One region of the Variovorax sp. GW458-11-26-14-LB1 genome, then DNA from elsewhere that is predicted to be linked to it. Evidence: predicted binding sites of a transcription regulator. Region 1 holds the regulator's gene; each other region holds the start of a gene.
What was found. The regulator sigma-54, encoded in region 1, starts transcription at its own class of promoters, with help from an activator protein. The targets are predictions, from matches to a motif close to TGGCANGNAANCTGCTTT.
Positions count from the first base shown of each region.

Region 2: a site for sigma-54 is predicted at 4,776-4,793, ahead of glnA (type I glutamate--ammonia ligase). Genes of this name have one in related genera too.
Region 3: a site for sigma-54 is predicted at 1,441-1,458, ahead of nirB (nitrite reductase large subunit NirB). Genes of this name have one in related genera too.

Region 1 covers NZ_JBWKYW010000028.1:17,889-24,503, forward strand. The annotation lists gene AC07YS_RS18730 (phospholipase D family protein) at 1-1,295, opposite strand, end outside; gene rpoN (RNA polymerase factor sigma-54) at 1,306-2,901, opposite strand; gene lptB (LPS export ABC transporter ATP-binding protein) at 2,919-3,713, opposite strand; gene lptA (lipopolysaccharide transport periplasmic protein LptA) at 3,710-4,429, opposite strand; gene AC07YS_RS18750 (thiol:disulfide interchange protein DsbA/DsbL) at 4,552-5,196, opposite strand; gene AC07YS_RS18755 (SPOR domain-containing protein) at 5,352-6,116, opposite strand; gene argS (arginine--tRNA ligase) at 6,131-6,615, opposite strand, start outside.
Region 2 covers NZ_JBWKYW010000012.1:56,319-62,933, reverse strand. The annotation lists gene AC07YS_RS10930 (pseudouridine synthase) at 1-9, shown strand, start outside; gene AC07YS_RS10925 (YncE family protein) at 115-1,128, shown strand; gene AC07YS_RS10920 (polysaccharide deacetylase family protein) at 1,112-1,942, shown strand; gene AC07YS_RS10915 (sterol desaturase family protein) at 1,959-2,933, shown strand; gene AC07YS_RS10910 (EI24 domain-containing protein) at 2,990-3,895, shown strand; gene AC07YS_RS10905 (competence/damage-inducible protein A) at 3,892-4,692, shown strand; gene glnA (type I glutamate--ammonia ligase) at 4,840-6,255, shown strand; gene AC07YS_RS10895 (hypothetical protein) at 6,402-6,615, shown strand, end outside.
Region 3 covers NZ_JBWKYW010000002.1:256,822-263,436, reverse strand. The annotation lists gene nirB (nitrite reductase large subunit NirB) at 1-1,231, opposite strand, end outside; gene AC07YS_RS02580 (YbaK/EbsC family protein) at 1,681-2,169, shown strand; gene AC07YS_RS02575 (DUF1289 domain-containing protein) at 2,166-2,435, shown strand; gene AC07YS_RS02570 (2-hydroxychromene-2-carboxylate isomerase) at 2,432-3,070, shown strand; gene AC07YS_RS02565 (MFS transporter) at 3,284-4,978, shown strand; gene AC07YS_RS02560 (hypothetical protein) at 5,113-5,301, shown strand; gene AC07YS_RS02555 (ABC transporter substrate-binding protein) at 5,318-6,448, opposite strand.

The sequences.
Region 1 (6,615 bases):
ATCACCGCCGACTTGGCGTGCAGCCGGCCCACCGACGTGCCGAACAGGCCGAGGCGCACGCTGCGCCGCGTGCGCGCGGAACTCAGCTCGTGCAGCTCGGCGCCCAGCGCCAGCATGTCGGCGCGGTAGCGGCGGTAGGCGGTGTGCACGAGCGGCTCGTCGGTGGCGGCGAGCGAGTTGGTGACCACGCTGATCTTCACGTTGCGCCCGCGGATCTCGCGCATCACCTCCAGCCCCGACGCGCCCGGGATCAGGTAGGGCGAGACCAGCGTCACCTCGCTGCGCGCGCGGCGCATCTGCTCGACCACGTTGTAGCGCACGCTGTCCACGTCGAGCAGCGGCACGCCGCCGTACGACGCAGTCTTGCCGATCACGCGGTCGGGTGAATCGGCATACGCCTCGGCGGTGGTCCAGATCAGGCCGAGCTTGCCGGCGTCGAGGTCGTCGGCCACCGGGCTGTAGCCGAGCAGGTCGTTGGGCGCGGGTTTGGGCGGCGGCGGCGTGGTGTCGGGGCCGGTGGCGGCGTCGAAGCGGCGCTGCAGTTCCTCGCGCGGCAGGTCGGTGTGCACGACCGCGCCGATCGGGCGCACGTGCGGGCTGTTCCAGTACTGGTCGAACAGCACGCCCAGGCGCGGGATCAGCGCGCCCGTGACGAAGGTGTCGAGGTCGATGAAGTTCGGGCCAGTGGTGCGGCGGAAGTACTGGTTGCCGATGTTGCGCCCGCCCGCCACGGCCATCGCGCCGTCGGCGATGAAGAGCTTGTTGTGCATGCGGCGGTTGACGCGGCTGAAGTCGAACAGCGATGCGGTGAAGCGCTTGAGCAGGCTGCCACGCCCGGCCGGGAACGGGTTGAACAGGCGCAGCTCCACGTTCGGCGTGGCGGCCAGGCCGAGCAGCAGCTCGTCTTCGCCGGACGTGTACAGGTCGTCCATCAACAGGCGCACGCGCACGCCGCGCTGGGCCGCATCGCGCAGGGTGCGCAACAGGTAGCGGCCGGTCTCGTCGTTCTCGATCTGGTAGTACTGCACGTCGAGCGTGCGCTGCGCGCGGCGCGCCAGCTGCAGCCGCGTGTCGAAGGCGAAGTCGCCGCCGGGCATCAGGCGAAAGCCGCTGAGGTCGGGGTCGGGCTGCGAGGCCAGCGCGATCTTGCCGAGCGCGGTGTCGGCCGAGACGGCCATCGCTTTGGTAGGCGGACGCGGCGCCTCGTCGGGCAAGGTGGCACAACCGGCGAACAGCGATGCAGCCACGAGGGCGACCACCCAATGCCCCCAGCGCGACAGCAGGCGACGGGTCATCGTGGGCTTTCTACAGAGCCTTGCGCAGGTTGGCCGGTGCGATGCGCAAGGCTTCGCGGTACTTGGCGACGGTGCGGCGCGCGCACTCGATGCCCTGCTCTTTCAGCATCTCGGAAATCTGGCTGTCGGACAGCGGCTTCTTGATGCTCTCGGAACTCACGAACTGCTTGATCAGCGCGCGCACCGCGGTGCTCGACGCATTGCCACCGGTCTCGGTGCCCAACGCCGAGCCGAAGAAGTACTTCAGCTCGACCGTGCCGAAGGGCGTGGCCATGTACTTGGCGGTGGTCACGCGCGAGATGGTCGACTCGTGCAGGCCCAGCTCGTCGGCGATCTCGCGCAGCACCAGCGGGCGCATCGCCAGCTCGCCGTGCACGAAGTAGCTCTTCTGGCGCTCGACGATGGCGTTGCTCACGCGCAGGATGGTGTCGAAGCGCTGCTGGATGTTCTTGATGAACCAGCGCGCCTCCTGCAGCCGCTGCGACAGCGCCTGGCTGCCCTCGCCCTTGTGCGACTTGAGCGCGCCGGCGTAGATGTCGTGCACGCGCAGGCGCGGCATGACCTCGGGGTTGAGCATGACGCGGAACTTCACGTTGGTGCCGCGCCCGGTCTTGGTGACGATCACGTCGGGGATGACGATGTTGCGTTCGACGTCGACAAAGCGGCGGCCCGGCTTGGGCTCCAGGCGCGCAATGATCTGCAGCGCCGAGCGCACCAGCTCTTCGTTGGTGCGCGTGAGCGTGGCCAGGCGCTTGAAGTCGCGCCGCGCGAGCAGCTCCATGGGCTGCTTGCAGATCGCGATGGCGGTCTTGCGGATGAGCGCTTCGGCCTCGGTCTCGTCTTCGCTGGCGAGCGCCTTCAGCTGGATGCTCAGGCATTCGCCGAGGTCGCGCGCGCCGACGCCCACCGGCTCCAGGCTCTGCAGCAGGCCCAGCGCCACCTGGAAGTGGTGCACGAGGTCGTCGAACTGGTCGTTGTCGTCGCCCGCCAGGCCCGAAGCCAGCGCGGGCAGCGAGTCTTCGAGGTAGCCGTCGTCGTTGAGCGACTCGATCAGGAAGCGCAGCGCGGCGCAGTCGTTTTCATTGAGCCGCAGGCTCAGCGCCTGGCGGTGCAGGAAGGACTGCAGCGATTCCTGGCTGCGCGCGAGTTCGGTGGCATCGGCCCGCTCGTCGTCGCCCAGGTTGTTCTGGCGCGCGGGCGCATCGCTGCCCCACTCGCTGTCGTCGGGCGCCATGTCGACGGTGCCGTCGCCTTCCCAGTCGGGCTCACGCTCGGCGATCTCGGCGGCGGGGCCGTCGGTGTCGGGGGTCGAGGTGGTGGTGTCGCTGGACGTGGAGGAAGTGCTGGCGGCGGACGGCGTGAACTCGGCCTCGGCCTCGCCCTCGCCCGCGTCGTCGCGCGGCACCGGCGCGTCGGCCGTGTCCAGCCCGAACTCCTCGCGCGCCGCTTCTTCCGCGGTGCGTTCGAGGAACGGGTTCTCGTCCAGCATCTGCTCCACTTCCTGGCTCAGTTCGAGCGTGGAGAGCTGGAGCAGGCGAATGGACTGCTGCAGCTGTGGCGTCAGCGCCAGATGCTGCGAGACGCGAAGGGACAGCCCTTGCTTCATGGAGACGCGACCCTCCCTTACATGCGGAAGTGCTCGCCCAGGTACACCCTGCGTACCTCGGCGTTGTCGACGATCTCCGAGGGTGTGCCTTGTGCCAGCACGTGCCCGTCGCTGATGATGAACGCGTGATCGCAGATGCCCAGCGTCTCACGCACGTTGTGGTCGGTGATGAGCACGCCGATGCCGCGCTCTTTCAGGAAGCTGATGATCCGCTGGATCTCGATCACCGCGATCGGGTCGATGCCGGCGAAGGGCTCGTCCAGCAGGATGAAGCGCGGCTGCGTGGCCAGCGCGCGCGCGATCTCGACGCGGCGGCGCTCGCCGCCCGACAGCGCGAGCGCGGGCGAATCGCGCAGGTGGTCCACGCGCAGGTCGGCCAGCAGGTCGGCCAGGCGCTCTTCGGTGTGCTGCTTGGTCAGCGGCATCATGCGGCCGTTGGCGTCGGGCTCGCGCTGCAGCTCGAGCACGGCACGCACGTTTTCCTCGACCGTGAGCTTGCGGAAGATCGAGGCCTCCTGCGGCAGGTAGCTCAGGCCCATGCGCGCGCGGCGGTGAATGGGCATGTGGGCGATGGGCTCGCCGTCGATGGTGATCTCGCCGGCGTCGGCGCGCACCAGCCCGACGATCATGTAGAACGAGGTGGTCTTGCCCGCGCCGTTGGGGCCGAGCAGTCCGACGACCTCGCCCTTTTGCACATCGAGCGAGACGTCTTTCACGACCGTGCGGCTGCCGTAGCTCTTCTTGAGGCCGCGCGCCACGAGGCGGCTGCCCGGAATGCCGTCGGCGGTCTGGGTTCCTGCGGTTTCGATCACTTGCGCCCTTCCCCTTCGGTGCCGCCCAGCGTGGTGCTCGGGCGCAGCCCGGCGCCGGGCGCGGGGGTGGGTGCCGGGGCCGCGGGCTTCTTGCCGCCCGCTGCCGGTGCGGAGCCGGGCGCCGCCGGGGCTGGCGTGGCCTTCGGCGTGAGGATGGCCTTCACGCGGCCGCCGCCGCCCGCCGAGACGCCGGCGTTCGGCGGCACGAGGGAACCGTTGACGGTGTAGGTGTCGTTGCTCTGGTCGTAGACGATCAGCGCGCCGCTGCTCTCGTCGTTGGCCGTGGCGCCGATCAGCCGGCGCATGACGGCACGGCGGATGAACTTGACGTTGTCGGCGCGGCTGTCGTACTCGATGACTTCCGACTCGCCCTCGATCCACTCGTCGCCGGCGTTGCGCTTCTGCTTGTAGTAAGCCAGCTTGCCGGGCGCCGCCGTGACCACGCCGTACTGGTAGCCCTCGGCGTCCTGGCGCACGTCCAGCCGCGCGCCGCGGATGATGATCGTGCCCTTCGTGACCAGCACGTTGCCGGTGAACACGCTGGTCTGTTTCAGGTCGTCGTAGCGCATCGAGTCGGACTCGATGTTCATCGGCTTGGTGCGGTCGGCGGTTTCGGCCAGGGCGCCCGAGGCGGCACCGGCCAGCAACAGCGCACCGAAAGCCAGGCGGCCGAGGCGACGAAGGGTGGGGAATGTGGGGATGGAGGGCAATGTCATAAAGGCACGAAACTTGCTCTGAAACATTGTATGCGTGGGATGGCAATTGCCCACCGCCGCCAATGAAAAAGCCCGCCGAAGCGGGCCTTGCATTCGACCAAGAAACCAGGTCGTCGGGTCGGTCAGCCCTTCTTGGCTTCGCCGATGAGGAAGGTCGCGACCTGCAGCACCTTGGACATGCTGCCGGCGGTTTCGCCATCGACATACCAGCGGCCCGCCACGGCCAGGGCCGGCACGCCGGCGACCTTGTAGGCCTCGGTCTGTTGCGCCGCACGGCGGGCCTTGCTGGCCACGCCGAAGGACGCAAAGGTTTCCTTGAACTTGGCGCCGTCGAGGCCGGCACGCTCGGCCCAGGCCTGGATGTTGGCGTCGCCGTTCAGGTTCTGGCGCTGCGCGTGGATGGCGGCGAACACCTTCGGGTGGTATTCCTCCAGCTTGCCCATGGCTTCGAGCGTGAAGTACAGGCGCTGCTTGGCTTCGACGTCGTTGCCCACGAAGGGCACCGGGATGCGGCGGAAGGCCACTTCCTTCGGGGCTGCCTTGACCCAGGCTTCGAGCGAGGGCTCGAAGTCGTTGCAATGCGGGCAGTTGTACGAGAAGAACTCGACCACCTCAACCTTGCCGGCGGGTGCATCGACGGGCACGCGCTTGTCGAGCACGAGGAAATCGGTGCCGGCCTTGGGGGCGCGCTGGGCGTGTGCCGGAACGGCAGCCAGCGAAAGCAGCCCGATCGAAGTGGCGGCCAGCGAAAAGTCACGACGTTTCATGGAAAAGGTTCTCCTGTGGGTACCGCAGTACAGAGCCGGCGCGCCGCCGGGAGTTCCCCGTGGACGGCGCGACCGAGGCGCTGGAATTGACAAAAACAGCGTGCGGCAGATGCCGCGCGGGCGAGAGCTTAAAGGCTGTTCAAGAAAGGCGTCGGTCAGCGCTGCACGCGCACCAGCGCCGATTCGAGACCGCCGCCGTCGAGCCGTTCCTTCAGCCGGTCGGCGTCGTCCTTTTTGTTGAACGGGCCCGCGCGCACGCGGTAGACCGTGCGACCAGCCTGCTCGCGCTCGGTGACCTTGGCCTCGACGCCCATGAGCGACAGCTTGGCGCGCTGCGCCTCGGCGTCGTCGGTGGTGCGGAAGGCGCCGGCCTGCACGAAGTACATGAAGGGGTCGGCACCCGACGACGACGGCGCGGCGGCCGTGTGGCTCGGCGCGGCGGACGCGGTGGTCGTGCTGCCGCCTGCGCGGGCGCGGGCCAGGTCGCCCAGCGGATCGTTCGACGGCGGCAAGGCGTTGGCTTCGGCCGGCACCGGCGCGGGGCGCGCCGGCTTGGGCGCCACCACCACGGGGGCCGGGGCGGTGACCGGCGCGGTGGCGACGGGCGGCGTGCCGGGGGCCACGGTGGCGGGCGCGCCGGTGATCGGGTTCACCGGGCCGGTGGCCGTGGCGGCCGGCGGCGTGGCGGCCGGCTTGGGCGCGCCGGCCTTGCCGGCCAGCGGCGCGTTCGGGTCCCAGTCGCGGTTCTTGCGGGCTTCGGCTTCGTCCTGCTCGGCACCGCCGCGTTGCGTCTTGTTGACGAACGGGATCGGCACCTTGGTGACGTAGACCGCGATGCCCAGGGCGACGCCCAGACCGAGCACCAGGCCAATGATCAGCCCGATGACGATGTTGCCGCGTTGTCTGCTTGTCTTCTTCATGTTCAGAGGGTGATTCACATCTTGCTCGGCGCACTAACGCCGAGGATCGCGAGGCCATTGTGCAGCACCTGCGCGCAAGCGGCGACGAGTGCCAGGCGCGCTTTCTTCAACGTTTCGTCGTCGACCAGCACACGCTCGGCGTCATAGTAGCTGTGCAGATTGGCGGCCAACTCGCGCAGGTAGAAAGTTACGTCGTGGGGCGCGAAATCCTTGGCAGCGGCCGTCAACATGCCCGGGTACTTGGCCAGTTGCAGCATCAGCGTCTGCGCTTGCGGGGCCTCCAGCGAGGACAGGTCCACCGTGCTCAGAGATGCCACGTCGCCGGCCCAGTCGCGCAGCATCTTGCAGATGCGCGCGTGCGCCATCTGCACGTAGTAGACCGGGTTGTCGTTGTTTTGCGCCAACGCCAGATCGATGTCGAAAAGGAACTCGGTGTCGGGCTTGCGGCTGAGCAGGAAGAAGCGCACGGCATCGGTGCTGGTCCACTCGATCAGGTCGC
Region 2 (6,615 bases), on a different contig from region 1:
GCCGCTTGACATAGGTCAAGGCGCCGGGCGCAACAGCGGGTGAGGGGGCGCCGGCGGTCAGCTGTTTGTCGGGTTCGACCGTTAAGATTGTTAACCCTCTCCCGGAACCTTCCCTTGCGACTCCCTGCCCGCCCGAACGGCCGCATCGCGGCCTTCCTGCTGTCCTGCCTGTGCCTGACAGCCCTGGTGACCCTCCCCGCCGCGGCGGCGCCGCCGGCCCCTCCACCGGTTTTTGTGCTCAATTCGCTGGACGCCAGCGTGAGCGTGATCAACCCGGTCGACTGGACCGAGAAGCAGCGCATTCCCACCGGCAAGGAGCCGCACCACATCTACATGACGCCCGACGAGAAGTCGGTCATCGTGGCCAATTCGGCGGGCGATTCGCTCACCTTCCTGGACCCACGCACGGCCGAGGTGCAGCGCGTGGTGTACGGCATCATCGATCCCTACCAGCTGCAGTTCTCGCGCGACATGAAGTGGTTCGTCACGGCGGCCAACCGCCTGAACCACGTCGACGTGTACCGCTGGGACGGCAAGGACCTGAAGCTGGTCAAGCGCATCGCCACCGGCAAGACGCCCAGCCACATCTGGATCGACAACACCAGCACCGTGGCCTACGTCACCATGCAGGACAGCGACGAGCTGATCGCGGTCGACCTGCCGACGCAGACCATCCGCTGGCGCATGGCCACCGGCGCCATGCCGGCCGACATCTTCGGCGCCCACAACGACAAGACGCTGCTCGTGGGCCTCACCGGCAGCGACGGCGTGCAGGTGTTCGACGTGGCCGGCGCCCAGCCCAAGCTGGTCGGCAAGATCCCTACCGGCAAGGGCGCCCACGCCTTCCGCTCGGCGGGCGACGGCAAGACCGTGTTCGTGAGCAACCGGGTGGCCAACACCATCAGCCGCATCGACCTGACCACGCTGAAGGTCGTCGCCACCTACAACGTGCCCGGCGGCCCTGACTGCATGGACGTGTCGGCCGACGGCAAGACGCTGTACGTGACCTCGCGCTGGGCCAAGAAGCTCACGGTGGTCGATCTCGCGAGCCAGAAGGTCGTGCGGCAGATCAACGTCGGCCGCTCGCCGCACGGCGTCTGGACCCTCGACCATGCCAAGCGCATCTGAGCGCGTGCGCGGTGTGCGCACCGCCGGGGTGGCCTTCGCCGTCGCGGCGCTGGCCTGCGCCACCGTGCCGGCGGCCGGGGCCCAGGAAGCCGCCGCCTGCGACAAGCCGGTCTACCTGACGCTGGACACCGGCCACATGGGCATCGCCCCGCTGGTGGCCGACGTGCTCAAGCGCCAGGACGTGCGCGTCACCTTCTTCGCCGCCGCCGAGCGCACCCAGACCGACGGCGACAGCCTGGACGACCACTGGGCGCCGTGGTGGAAGGCGAGGGCGGCCGAGGGCCACGAGTTCGGCTCGCACACCTACGATCACGCCTACTGGCGCGGCGACGTCAAGGGCACGCCGCCGAGCTTTCGCATCAAGCCGTCGGCCGGCCCGCAGACCGGCAAGGAGTCGGTCTGGAGCGCGGCCCAGTACTGCGCCGACATCCGCAAGTCGTCCGACCGGCTGGCCGCCATCACCGGCAAGAGGCCATTGCCGCTGTACCGCGCGCCGGGCGGCAAGACCTCGCCCGCGCTGCTGGCGGCCGCCAAAGACTGCGGTTATGCGCACGTGGGCTGGTCGCCCGCCGGCTTCCTCGGCGACGAGCTGCCGAGCGAGACGTTCAGCAACCAGAAGCTGCTGGCCCAGGCGCTCGCGGGCATCCGCCCCGGCGACATCCTGCTGGCGCACCTGGGCATCTGGTCGCGCAAGGACCCGTGGGCGCCCGCCAACCTGGAGCCGCTCATCGTCGGCCTGAAGGCCAAGGGCTTCTGTTTTCGCACGCTGCGCCAGCACCCGGACTACCGCGCCTGGATCGCCTCCCATCCTTGATTCCTGAGTTTTCGCCGTGATCGACTGGTTGACCGACGTTTTTTCCGCCATGCAGGGCTGGCTCTTCGAGACCGCCGTGCAGCCGCTGGTGTACGCCATCGGCCTGGGCGGCTGGGCCGAGGACGCCTTCGACGCCACCGGCTGGCTGCTGGTCGGCGTGATCCAGATCCTCGTGCTGCTGGCCGTGATCGGCCCGCTGCAGCGCTGGCGCGCGGTCGAGGCCGTGACCGACCGCCGCGCCATCCGCACCGACGTGCTCTACACGCTGATCCACCGGCTGGGCCTGTTCCGGCTGGCGCTGTTCTTCACGCTGCAGCCGCTGTTCGACGACCTGCTCGGCAGCCTGCGCATGGCCGGGTGGGGCACCTTCCACCTGGACGAGGCCTGGCCCGGCGTGACCGACGTGCCGTGGGTGGCCTTTGCCATCTACCTCGTGGTGCTCGACTTCGTCGGCTACTGGATCCACCGCGGCCAGCACCAGTTCAACTGGTGGTGGAGCCTGCATTCGCTGCACCACTCGCAGCGCCAGATGACGATGTGGAGCGACGACCGCAACCACCTGCTGGACGACGTCATCCATGACACGCTCATCGTCATCGTGGCGCAGCTGATCGGCGTGGCGCCGGGCCAGTTCATTGCCGTCGTGGCCTTCACCCAGCTCAGCGAGAGCCTGCAGCACGCCAACCTGCGGCTGAGTTTCGGGGCCATCGGCGAGCGGCTGTGGGTCAGCCCGCGCTTTCACCGGCTGCACCACAGCATCGGGCTGGGGCATGAGTCGCACGGCCGGAGCACGCTGGGCGGCCACAACTTCGGCGTGCTGCTGCCCTGGTGGGACATGCTCTTTCGCACCGCCAACTTCGAAAACCGCTACGACCCGACCGGCATCCGCGACCAGGTCGAGCCCGGCGCCGACGGGCGGCCGCGCGACTACGGCCAGGGCTTCTGGTCGCAGCAGTGGCTGGGGCTGAAGCGGCTGTTCGGCCGCGCCTGATCCGCCCGCAGGCCCGGCGGCTGGCGGGCCGGGGCCTTGCGCTATCCTCGAACCTCATGCGCCTGCTCCTCGACTCCTTCTGGCGCGCGGTGGCCTATTGCATGCTCCCGCGCGTGATCGTGCTGTCGCTCCTGCCATTGGCGCTCATGGTGCTGCTGGCCGCGGGGCTCGGCTACTTCTACTGGGACGCGGCCGTCGCCTGGACGCGCGAGGCCCTCGACGCCTGGCCGCTGCTGTCCAGCTTCTGGGCCTGGATCGGGCGCCTCTTCTCCAGCGACGTCACGGCCGCGCTGGCGCCGCTGGTGGTGGTGTTCGGCGTCACGCCGCTGATCGTCGTGCTGTCGCTGCTCATCGTGGCCGGCTTCATGGCGCCGGCGCTCACCAAGCTCGTGGCCGAACGGCGCTTTCCCACGCTGGAGCAGAAGAAGGGCGCCTCCTTCTTCGGCAGCGTGCTGCGCTCGCTCGGCGCCACCGTGCTGGCGCTGATCGCGCTGGTGGTGTCGATGCCGCTGTGGCTCATTCCGCCGCTGGTGCTGATCCTGCCGCCGCTGATCTGGGGCTGGCTCACCTACCGGGTGATGAGCTTCGACGCGCTGGCCGAGCACGCCAGCCCCGAGGAACGCGCCGCGCTGCTGCGCGCCCACCGGCTGCCGCTGCTGTGCATCGGCGTGCTGTGCGGCTACCTGGGCGCCGCGCCGAGCATCGTGTGGGCCTCGGGCCTGCTGTTCGCCGCCGCCTTCTTCGTGCTGGTGCCGATCGCCATCTGGATCTACACGCTGGTCTTTGCTTTCTCCGCGCTCTGGTTTGCGCACTACTGCCTCGACGCCCTGACCCAACTGCGCGCCCAGCGCGCGGCGCTGCAGCCCGCGGCCGGCAGCGGCGACGCGCAGCAGCAGGCGATCGAGGCGGCCGAAGCCACCGAGGCCAACAAGGCCGCTCTTTCTCAATGGAGTTCTCCATGACACGCGCATTCGGTCTCATCGTCGTCGGCGACGAGATCCTTTCCGGCAAGCGGGCCGACAAGCACATGGCCAAGGTCATCGAGCTGCTGGCCGCGCGCGGCCTGCAGCTGGGCTGGGCCGAGTACGTGGGCGACGAGCCTACGCGGATCACCGCGGCCCTGATGCGCGCCTTCGCCTCGGGCGACATCGTGTTCTCGACCGGCGGCATCGGCGCCACGCCCGACGACCACACCCGCCAGTGCGCCGCCCAGGCCCTGCGCGTGCCGCTGGCGCTGCACCCCGAGGCCGAGGCGCTGATCCGCGAGCGCATGCAGGACACGGCCCTGGAGCAGGGCGTGCCCTACGAACCCGACCGGCCCGACAACATCCACCGCCTGAACATGGGCGTGTTTCCGCAGGGCGCGTCGATCATCCGCAACCCGTACAACAAGATCCCGGGGTTCAGCGTCGAGCACGTGCATTTCGTGCCGGGCTTCCCGGTCATGGCCTGGCCGATGATCGAGTCGGTGCTTGACAGCCGTTATGCCGATCTGTTCACCCGCAACGCCATCGCCGAGAAGTCCGTGATCGTTTTCGGTGCGATGGAAGCCACCCTCACGCCGCTGATGCAGGCCATCGAGCAGGCCCACGCCGGCATCAAGGTGTTCAGCCTGCCCAGCGTGGATCACCCCCAGTACGGGCGTCACATCGAGCTGGGCGTCAAGGGCGACCCTGCGAAGCTCGATGCCGCCTATGGCCAGCTCATCGAAGGTCTGCACACTTTCGATGCGAAGCTTGGCCCTGAATTGGTGCGTTAATCTGCATTGCACCAATTTGGTGATTTTTTCCTTTTCCGGCAGCCCCTGGGCCGTCACCCGGGCCTCATCCGGCGGGGTGACAATGGCACAGAAACTGCATCCTCCCGTCCCTGTATTCCTAACCACCATCCAACTCAGGAGAAACTGATGGCAAAGACCGTCGCCGATGTACTCAAGCTCGTCAAGGAAAACGAGGTCAAGTTCGTCGACTTGCGCTTCACCGACACCCGCGGCAAAGAGCAGCACGTGACCGTGCCCGTGTCGCACTTCGATGAAGACAAATTCACCTCGGGCCACGCGTTCGACGGTTCGTCCATCGCCGGTTGGAAGGGCATCGAAGCCTCGGACATGCAGCTCATGCCCGACCCGAACACCGCCAACATCGACCCGTTCTTCGAAGAAACGACGCTGATCCTGACCTGCGACGTGATCGACCCGGCCGACGGCAAGGCCTACGAGCGCGACCCGCGTTCGCTCGCCAAGCGCGCCGAGGCGTACATGAAGGCTTCCGGCCTGGGCGACACCGCCTACTTCGGACCGGAACCCGAATTCTTCGTGTTCGACGGCGTGCGCTGGAAGAACGACATGTCGGGCTGCTTCGTGAAGATCGAGTCCGAAGAAGCCTCGTGGAACACCGACAAGGAGTTCGAGCACGGCAACAGCGGCCACCGTCCCGCAGTCAAGGGCGGCTACTTCCCGGTGCCCCCGGTCGACAGCTTCCAGGACATGCGCTCCGAAATGAGCCTGGTGCTCGAATCGCTGGGCATCCCGGTCGAAGTGCATCACCATGAAGTGGCCAACGCCGGCCAGCTCGAGATCGGCACCCGCTTCAGCACGCTGGTGCAGCGCGCCGACTGGGTTCAGCTGCAGAAGTACGTGATCCACAACGTGGCCCACGCCTATGGCAAGACCGCCACCTTCATGCCCAAGCCCATCGTTGGCGACAACGGCTCCGGCATGCACGTGCACCAGTCGGTCTGGAAGGACGGCAAGAACCTGTTCGCCGGCGACGGCTACGCAGGTCTGTCGGACTTCGCGCTGCACTACATCGGCGGCATCATCAAGCACGCCCGTGCCCTGAACGCCATCACGAACCCCGGCACCAACAGCTACAAGCGCCTGGTGCCCGGCTTCGAAGCCCCGGTGAAGCTGGCCTACTCGGCCAAGAACCGCTCGGCCTCGATCCGCATCCCGTTCGTGGCCAACCCGAAGGGCCGCCGCGTCGAAGCGCGCTTCCCCGATCCGCTGATGAACCCGTACCTGGGCTTTGCCGCGCTGCTGATGGCCGGCCTGGACGGCGTGGAAAACAAGATCCATCCGGGCGAAGCCGCCAGCAAGGACCTGTACCACCTGCCGCCGGAAGAAGACGCGCTGATCCCGACCGTCTGCCACAGCCTGGACCAGGCCCTGGAGCACCTGGACAAGGACCGTGCGTTCCTGACCAAGGGCGGCGTGTTCACCGACTCGTACATCGACGCGTACATCGACCTCAAGATGCAGGAAGTCACGCGCTTCCGCATGGCGACCCATCCGGTCGAATTCGACATGTACTACTCGCTGTAAAAAGCGCCACAGCAAGCCCGCCTCGGCGGGCAAGTAAGACAAAAGGACGGCCCCGGCCGTCCTTTTTCCTTGGTGCGGAACACCCTGTCGTGAGCGGGCCCGAATTGCATCAAAATGCGCGTTTGTCGCGCCCTCTCCGGATCCAAATGAAGACTGCTTCCCTGATTTTCCTGGCCGCCGCCTCGTTCGCCACCGCCACGGCGGCGCTCGCGCAAGAGCGCGTCTGGCGCTGCGGCAACGAGTACACCAACAACGCGACCGTGGCCCAGCAAAAGGGCTGCAAGATCATGGAAGGCGGCAACGTCACCGTCGTGCAGGGCACGAAGCCTTCGGGCGGCGGTGGTGGCAGCGCGTCGTCGT
Region 3 (6,615 bases), on a different contig from region 1:
CGCCCAGGCCCGGCTTGGCCTTGCCGTCGCTCGACGGCAGGATGAGGAACTCGGGCTCGTCGGGCAGCGCGATGCCGTTGAGCGCCAGCTGCAGCAGCGTGCCGTACTCGCTGGCGTCGCCGACCAGCACCGCGCCCAAGAGCTGCTTGCCGTCTTCGCTGACCACGATCTTCTTGTAGACCTGCTTGCGCTCGTCGATGAACAGGTAGGCGCGCGACTTCGGCGTCTTGCCGTGCGCGTCGCCGATGCTGGCGACATCGACGCCCATCAGCTTGAGTTTGGTGCTCAGGTCGGCGCCGGTGAAGGCGGCGTCGTCCTGGCCGGCGATGTGGCGGGCGGCCACGCGCGCCATGTCGTAGCCCGGCGCGACGAGGCCGAAGGTCTGTTCGTTCCACGACGCGCATTCGCCGATGGCGTAGACGTTGCGGTCGCTGGTGCGGCAGTGGCTGTCGATCGCCACGCCGCCGCGCGGGCCCACGGCCAGCAGGCTCTGGCGTGCGAGTTCGTCGCGCGGGCGGATGCCGGCGGAGAACACGATCATGTCGGTCTCCAGGTGCGTGCCGTCGGCGAACACCATGCGGTGCCGTGCGCTCGCGCCGTCGACGATCTCCACCGTGTTGCGGCCGGTGTGCACGTGCAGGCCCAGCGCCTCGATGCTGCCGCGCAATGCGCGGCCGCCGCCTTCGTCGACCTGCACCGCCATCAGGCGCGGCGCGAACTCGACCACGTGCGTCTCCAGGCCCATGTCGCGCAGTGCCTTGGCGCATTCCAGGCCCAGCAGGCCGCCGCCCACCACCACGCCGCTGCGCGACTTGGCGCCGCAGGCCTTCATGGCGTCCAGGTCCTCGATGGTGCGGTAGACAAAGCAGTTCGGCCGGTCGCGGCCCGGCACGGCCGGCACGAAGGGGTTGGAGCCGGTGGCCAGCACCAGCTTGTCGTAGGCGATGACCTCGCCGTCGGCCGTGGTGACGGTGTTGTTGCGCCGCTCGACGGCCACGGCCCGCGCGGCCAGGCGCAGCGTGAAGCCGCTGCGCTCGAAGAAGCCGGGCTCGACCAGCGACAGGTCGTCGGCCGTCTTGCCGGAGAAGTATTCGGACAGGTGCACCCGGTCGTAGGCCGGGCGTGGCTCTTCGCACAGCACGGTGACCTGTGCGTCGGGAATGCCGAGCGTGTGGAGTTGCTCGAGGAACTTGTGGCCGACCATGCCGTGGCCGATGACTGCGATCTTCATTGGGGGTCCTGCACGCAACCGGCCCTGGAAGGCGCCCCCTCAGCCGCTGTCGAACAGACAGCGTCGTTGGGGCCCCCGCGACGGAACGGATGCGAAATGGGTTGGAGCAGACGAACCGGCGGCGGGCGGCCATCGGTGCGCTTGAACCCCGCCGTCGTTAGCGGAGGCACTGCGAACCCGCCGCAGAAGCCGGTGGGTCGCAACCCTGTTCAGCAATAAGCGTGCCGCGCTCAAAAGCCCGTGCGGCGGGCCTCATCGGCCGGTGGCGCACCGAAAGCGGACCGGCGCCGGCGCGCCGCGCACGGGCGTCGTGCGCCGGCGCTCTCCGCATTGGTGCGCCGGGGTTGAAGGGCGGATGGGGGCGGCGGCGCCGGTGCGCGGGGCTTTTCCGTATGCTCGGGGCCTTGCAACGCAGGGCGAACGCCCCCACGAACCCCGAAGAACTTGCCATGTGCGGCTCCGAACTCCATTCCCTTCCTGAAGGTGTCCAGCGCGTCTCCCGCGTGCTGCAGGACGCCGGCCATCCCCATGCGCCCCGCATGCTCGACGACGCCTGCCGCACCGCGCAGCAGGCCGCCGACGCGCTCGGCATCTCGGTCGGGCAGATCGCCAAGAGCATCATCTTCCGCCGCAAGAGCGACGAGGCGGCGGTGCTGGTCATCACCTCGGGCGACAAGCGCGTCGACGAGAAGAAGGTCGATGCCATCGTCGGCAAGACCGGCCGCGCCGACGCCGACTTCGTGAAGGCGCGCACCGGCTTCACCATCGGTGGCGTGTCGCCGGTGGGCCATGTGACCAAGCCCGTGGTGTTGATCGACCGCGAGCTGTTCCGCTTCGAGGAGATCTGGGCCGCCGCGGGCCATCCGCACGCGGTGTTCCAGCTGCACCCGACCGATCTCGAGAAGCTCACCGGCGCGCCGGTGGCCGACGTGGTGTGAACTTCGACGAAGCGCATGCGCTCGCCGAGCGCGCGGGCACCGTGCAGCGCATGGACGGCGAGGTGCCCTCGCCGTGCTCGTCGGTGTGCCGCATGGACCGCCTGAGCGGCTTCTGCGAAGGGTGCCTGCGCACCATCCCCGAGATCGCCGGCTGGAGCAAGATGGAAGACGACAGCCGCCGCCAGGTGTGGCGCGCGATCGAACTGCGGGCCCAGGCCGGCATCTGGCGCGTGCCCGAACCCACCACAGGAGACCACGACGCATGAAGCACATCGACTTCTATCTCGATTTCATCTCGCCCTACGCGCACCTCGCGTTCGAGCACCTGCCCGAGGCGCTCGAAGGCCTGAGCGTGAGCGTGGCCTACAAGCCGGTGCTGCTGGGCGCGCTGCTCAAGCACCACGGCCAGCTCGGGCCGGCCGAGATTCCTTCGAAGCGCAGCTGGACCTACCGCCACGTGCTGTGGCTGGGCCAGGCGCACGGCATCCCCATCGAGATGCCGGCCTCGCACCCGTACAACCCGCTGCCGCACCTGCGCCTGGCCGTGGCCACGGGCGACGACGGCAGCATCAGCCGCCTCGCGGCCGAAACCCTCTTTCGCCACGTGTGGCGCGGCGGCGAAGAGGCGGGCGATGCCACGCGGCTGGCCGCGCTCACGGCGCAGCTGCAGCCGAAGCGCGACGTGAACGGCGACGAGAACAAGGCCCTGCTCAAGCGCAACACCGACGAGGCCGTGGCGCAGGGCGTGTTCGGCGTGCCCTGCTACGTGGTCGACGGTCGCCTGTTCTGGGGCTTCGACGGCCTGGCGATGCTGCGCGCCTACCTGCAGGGCGATGCCTGGTTCGACGGTCCGCAATGGACCGGCGCCGACCAGCGGCCCTCGTTGCTGCGCAAGGGCTGAGGCTTTTTTGCTGCTTTGCAGCAAGGACTGAGGACAAACCCGCGCAGGGTCCTTGTTTCTTACAAGCTGAAACGAGCAGCGCGGGTTTCACCCTAAACCGTAAGCGCCCGTTCAGTTTCGCGAAAGCCTCGGGTCAGTCGCGCCTCCAAGAATGCCCCACGGTCCCGAATGCCGGGAACCGATGGACGCATACATACACACCAGGAGACGACGATGGCAGCCACGCTAGATTCAAGGGGAGTGCCGCATCCGGCCCCCCGGCCCATGTCCGCGGAGGAGAAGAAGGTCATCTTCGCCTCCTCGCTCGGCACCGTGTTCGAGTGGTACGACTTCTATCTGTACGGTTCGCTCGCCGCGATCATCGCGAAGCAGTTCTTCAGCGGCCTGGATGCGGGCGCGGCCTTCATCTTCGCGCTGCTGGCGTTCGCCGCCGGCTTCCTGGTGCGTCCGTTCGGCGCCATCGTGTTCGGCCGCCTGGGCGACATGATCGGTCGCAAGTACACCTTCCTGGTGACGATCCTGATCATGGGCCTGTCGACCTTCATCGTCGGCCTGCTGCCCAGCTACGCGACCATCGGCGTCGCGGCGCCGGTGATCCTGATCGCGCTGCGCATGCTGCAGGGCCTGGCGCTCGGCGGCGAGTACGGCGGTGCTGCCACCTACGTGGCCGAGCACTCGCCGCACGGCAAGCGCGGTGCCTACACCTCGTGGATCCAGACCACGGCCACGCTCGGCCTGTTCCTGAGCCTGATTGTGATCCTGGGCGTGCGCACCTGGCTCGGTGAGCAGGCGTTCGGCGAGTGGGGCTGGCGCATTCCGTTCCTGGTCTCCATCCTGCTCCTGGCCATCTCGGTGTGGATCCGCCTGACGCTGTCGGAGTCGCCGGCCTTCCAGAAGATGAAGGCCGAGGGCAAGACCTCGAAGGCACCGCTCGCCGAATCCTTCGGCCAGTGGAAGAACCTGAAGATCGTGATCCTGGCGCTGATCGGCCTCACGGCCGGCCAGGCCGTGGTCTGGTACTCGGGCCAGTTCTATGCGCTGTTCTTCCTGACGCAGCAGCTCAAGGTCGATGCGACCACGGCCAACCTGATGATCGCCGCCGCGCTGCTGCTGGGTACGCCCTTCTTCGTGGTGTTCGGCACGCTGTCCGACAAGATCGGCCGCAAGCCGATCATCATGGCCGGCTGCCTCTTGGCCGTGGTCACCTACTTCCCGGTCTTCAAGATGCTGACCGAAGCCGCCAACCCCGACCTGGCCCGTGCACAGGCCACGGCCGGCGTCACCGTGACGGCCGACCCGAAGACCTGCTCGTTCCAGGGCAACCCCGTGGCCCGCGAGATCGACTTCAAGAGCTCGTGCGACATCGCCAAGCGCTACCTGGTGCAGAACTCGGTGAGCTACGAGAACGTGGCCGGCGCACCCGGCTCCGCGGCCGTCGTGAAGATCGGCGACAAGACCGTCGAGGCGCCCACCGGCGTGGTCGCGAACTCCAAGTTCGACGAGACCAGCGTCAAGGCCATCGCCGCCTTCAAGAAGGGCGTGGCCGAAGACCTGAAGGTCGCGGGCTACCCGTCCAAGGCCGATCCCGCCAAGATCAACAAGGTGCTGACCATCGTGTTGCTGTTCTGGCTGGTGCTGCTGGTGACCATGGTCTACGGCCCGATCGCCGCGATGCTGGTCGAGATGTTCCCCACGCGCATCCGCTACACCTCGATGAGCCTGCCGTACCACATCGGCAACGGCTGGTTCGGCGGCCTGCTGCCGACCACCGCCTTCGCCATCGTGGCCTCGACCGGCAACATGTACAACGGCCTGTGGTACCCGATCATCATCGCGGGCATCACGCTGGTGATCGGCACGCTGTTCATCCGCGAGACCAAGGACGTGGACATCTACGCCAACGACTGATCCTCGGCGGCATCTGGAGGGGGCCGCGCGGCGGCTGCCCTCCGTTCAACAAAGAGGCTTCATGCCCCGCGGCATGAGGCCTTTTTCTTGAACCCTCTTCATCCCCCGTTTCACCTTCTCAGGAGACAGTCCCCATGTGGAAAATCGTAGTCGGCTTCGTCATCTTCGCCGCCATTGCCCTGTATGTGATTTCGATGGGCGGCGACAAGATCGACATGTCCGGCGAGAAGCACGGCGGCGACACGACGCACGCCCCCGCACCGGCGGCCACGCCGGCGCCTGGCGCATCGGCACCGGCTGCCGCGGCCTCCGCCGCGAAGTAACGCAACGGGGCGCGCGTCAGCGCTTGAAGCGGCCTTCGCTGATGATCGCGAGGTCCGCGAAGTCGATGCCGCTGTGGTCCTGCGGCGAGTAGCTCACCTCGAGCCCGCCGCCCAGGTCGTAGCCCTTGAGGCTTTCGAGCGCCGCGAGCACCTTGGCGCGCGTGGGCTTGGGGCCGGCGCGGCGCAATGCCTCCACCAGCACCTTGGCCGAGGCGAAGCCTTCGAGCGCGGCCGGTGACAGCTCGCCCTGGCCCTTGGCGCGGGCGAGCGTCAGCGCCTCCTTCACCATCGGCTGGCCCATCGAGCGTTCGCTGGGGAACACCTGCGTCACGATCACGCCGCGGCTGGCGTCGCCCAGCTGCTTGATGAAGCCCGACGAGGCGTTGTTCGACAGCGTGACCACCTGCGCCGCCGAGCCCGCGGCGCGCAGCGCCTTGATGCCGTCGACCACCGCCACGCCCGAGCCGATCCACACCACCGCCTGCGCGTCGGCCTTCATGATGGCGGGCACGATGGTCTTGTAGTCGGGCTTCTCGCGGTCGGCCGGAACGGTCGCGATCGGCTGGGCCTTGCCCTTGGTGAAGCCGTTCATCGCGCCCTGGAGCGCGTCGGCGCCGAACGAGTCGGTCACGTGGACCACGGCGATGCGCGTGAGGCCGATGGTCAGCAGGTGCTGCACCGCCTTCTCGGCCTCGCGCTGGTAGGTGGCGCGCACGTTGAACACATGCTTTTGCAGCGGCTTGTGCAACACCATCGCGCCGGTCGAGGGGCCGATGAGCGCCACCTCGTTCTTGTCCAGGTAGGGGATGATGGCCTGCGAGTGCGGCGTGCCGCGGCTCATGAAGAGCGCCAGCACCTTCTTGTCCTCGATCAGCACGCGCGCGTTATCGCCCGCGCGCTTGACGTCGAAGGCGTCGTCCATGCGGATGACCTCGATCTTCTCGCCGTGGATGCCGCCCTGGGCATTGGCCGCGTCGATCACCAGTTGCGCGCCGCCGATGGTCTCGTTCACGCTCGCGGCCACCGAGCCGGTCATGCCCGCGGTCTGGCCGATCACGATCTGGGCCGAGGCGCCCATTGCGCACAGCGCCAGCAGGGCCGCCACGCCGAGCGCGTGCCGTGAACCTGCCACTTTCTTCTTCGTCATGAAAGCCTTTCGGAGCCTTCGGGAGACTCGCTGAACAATTGTGAAAACAAATGTCGCATTTGTTTCATAAAGTGTCTTTGGACGCATCCAGACAAACCCCTGCGCGGGCGCCGCCCATGCGCCGGGGCGGGCCGAAGCGTCACGAAGCACTCCCTAGAATGTTTGCC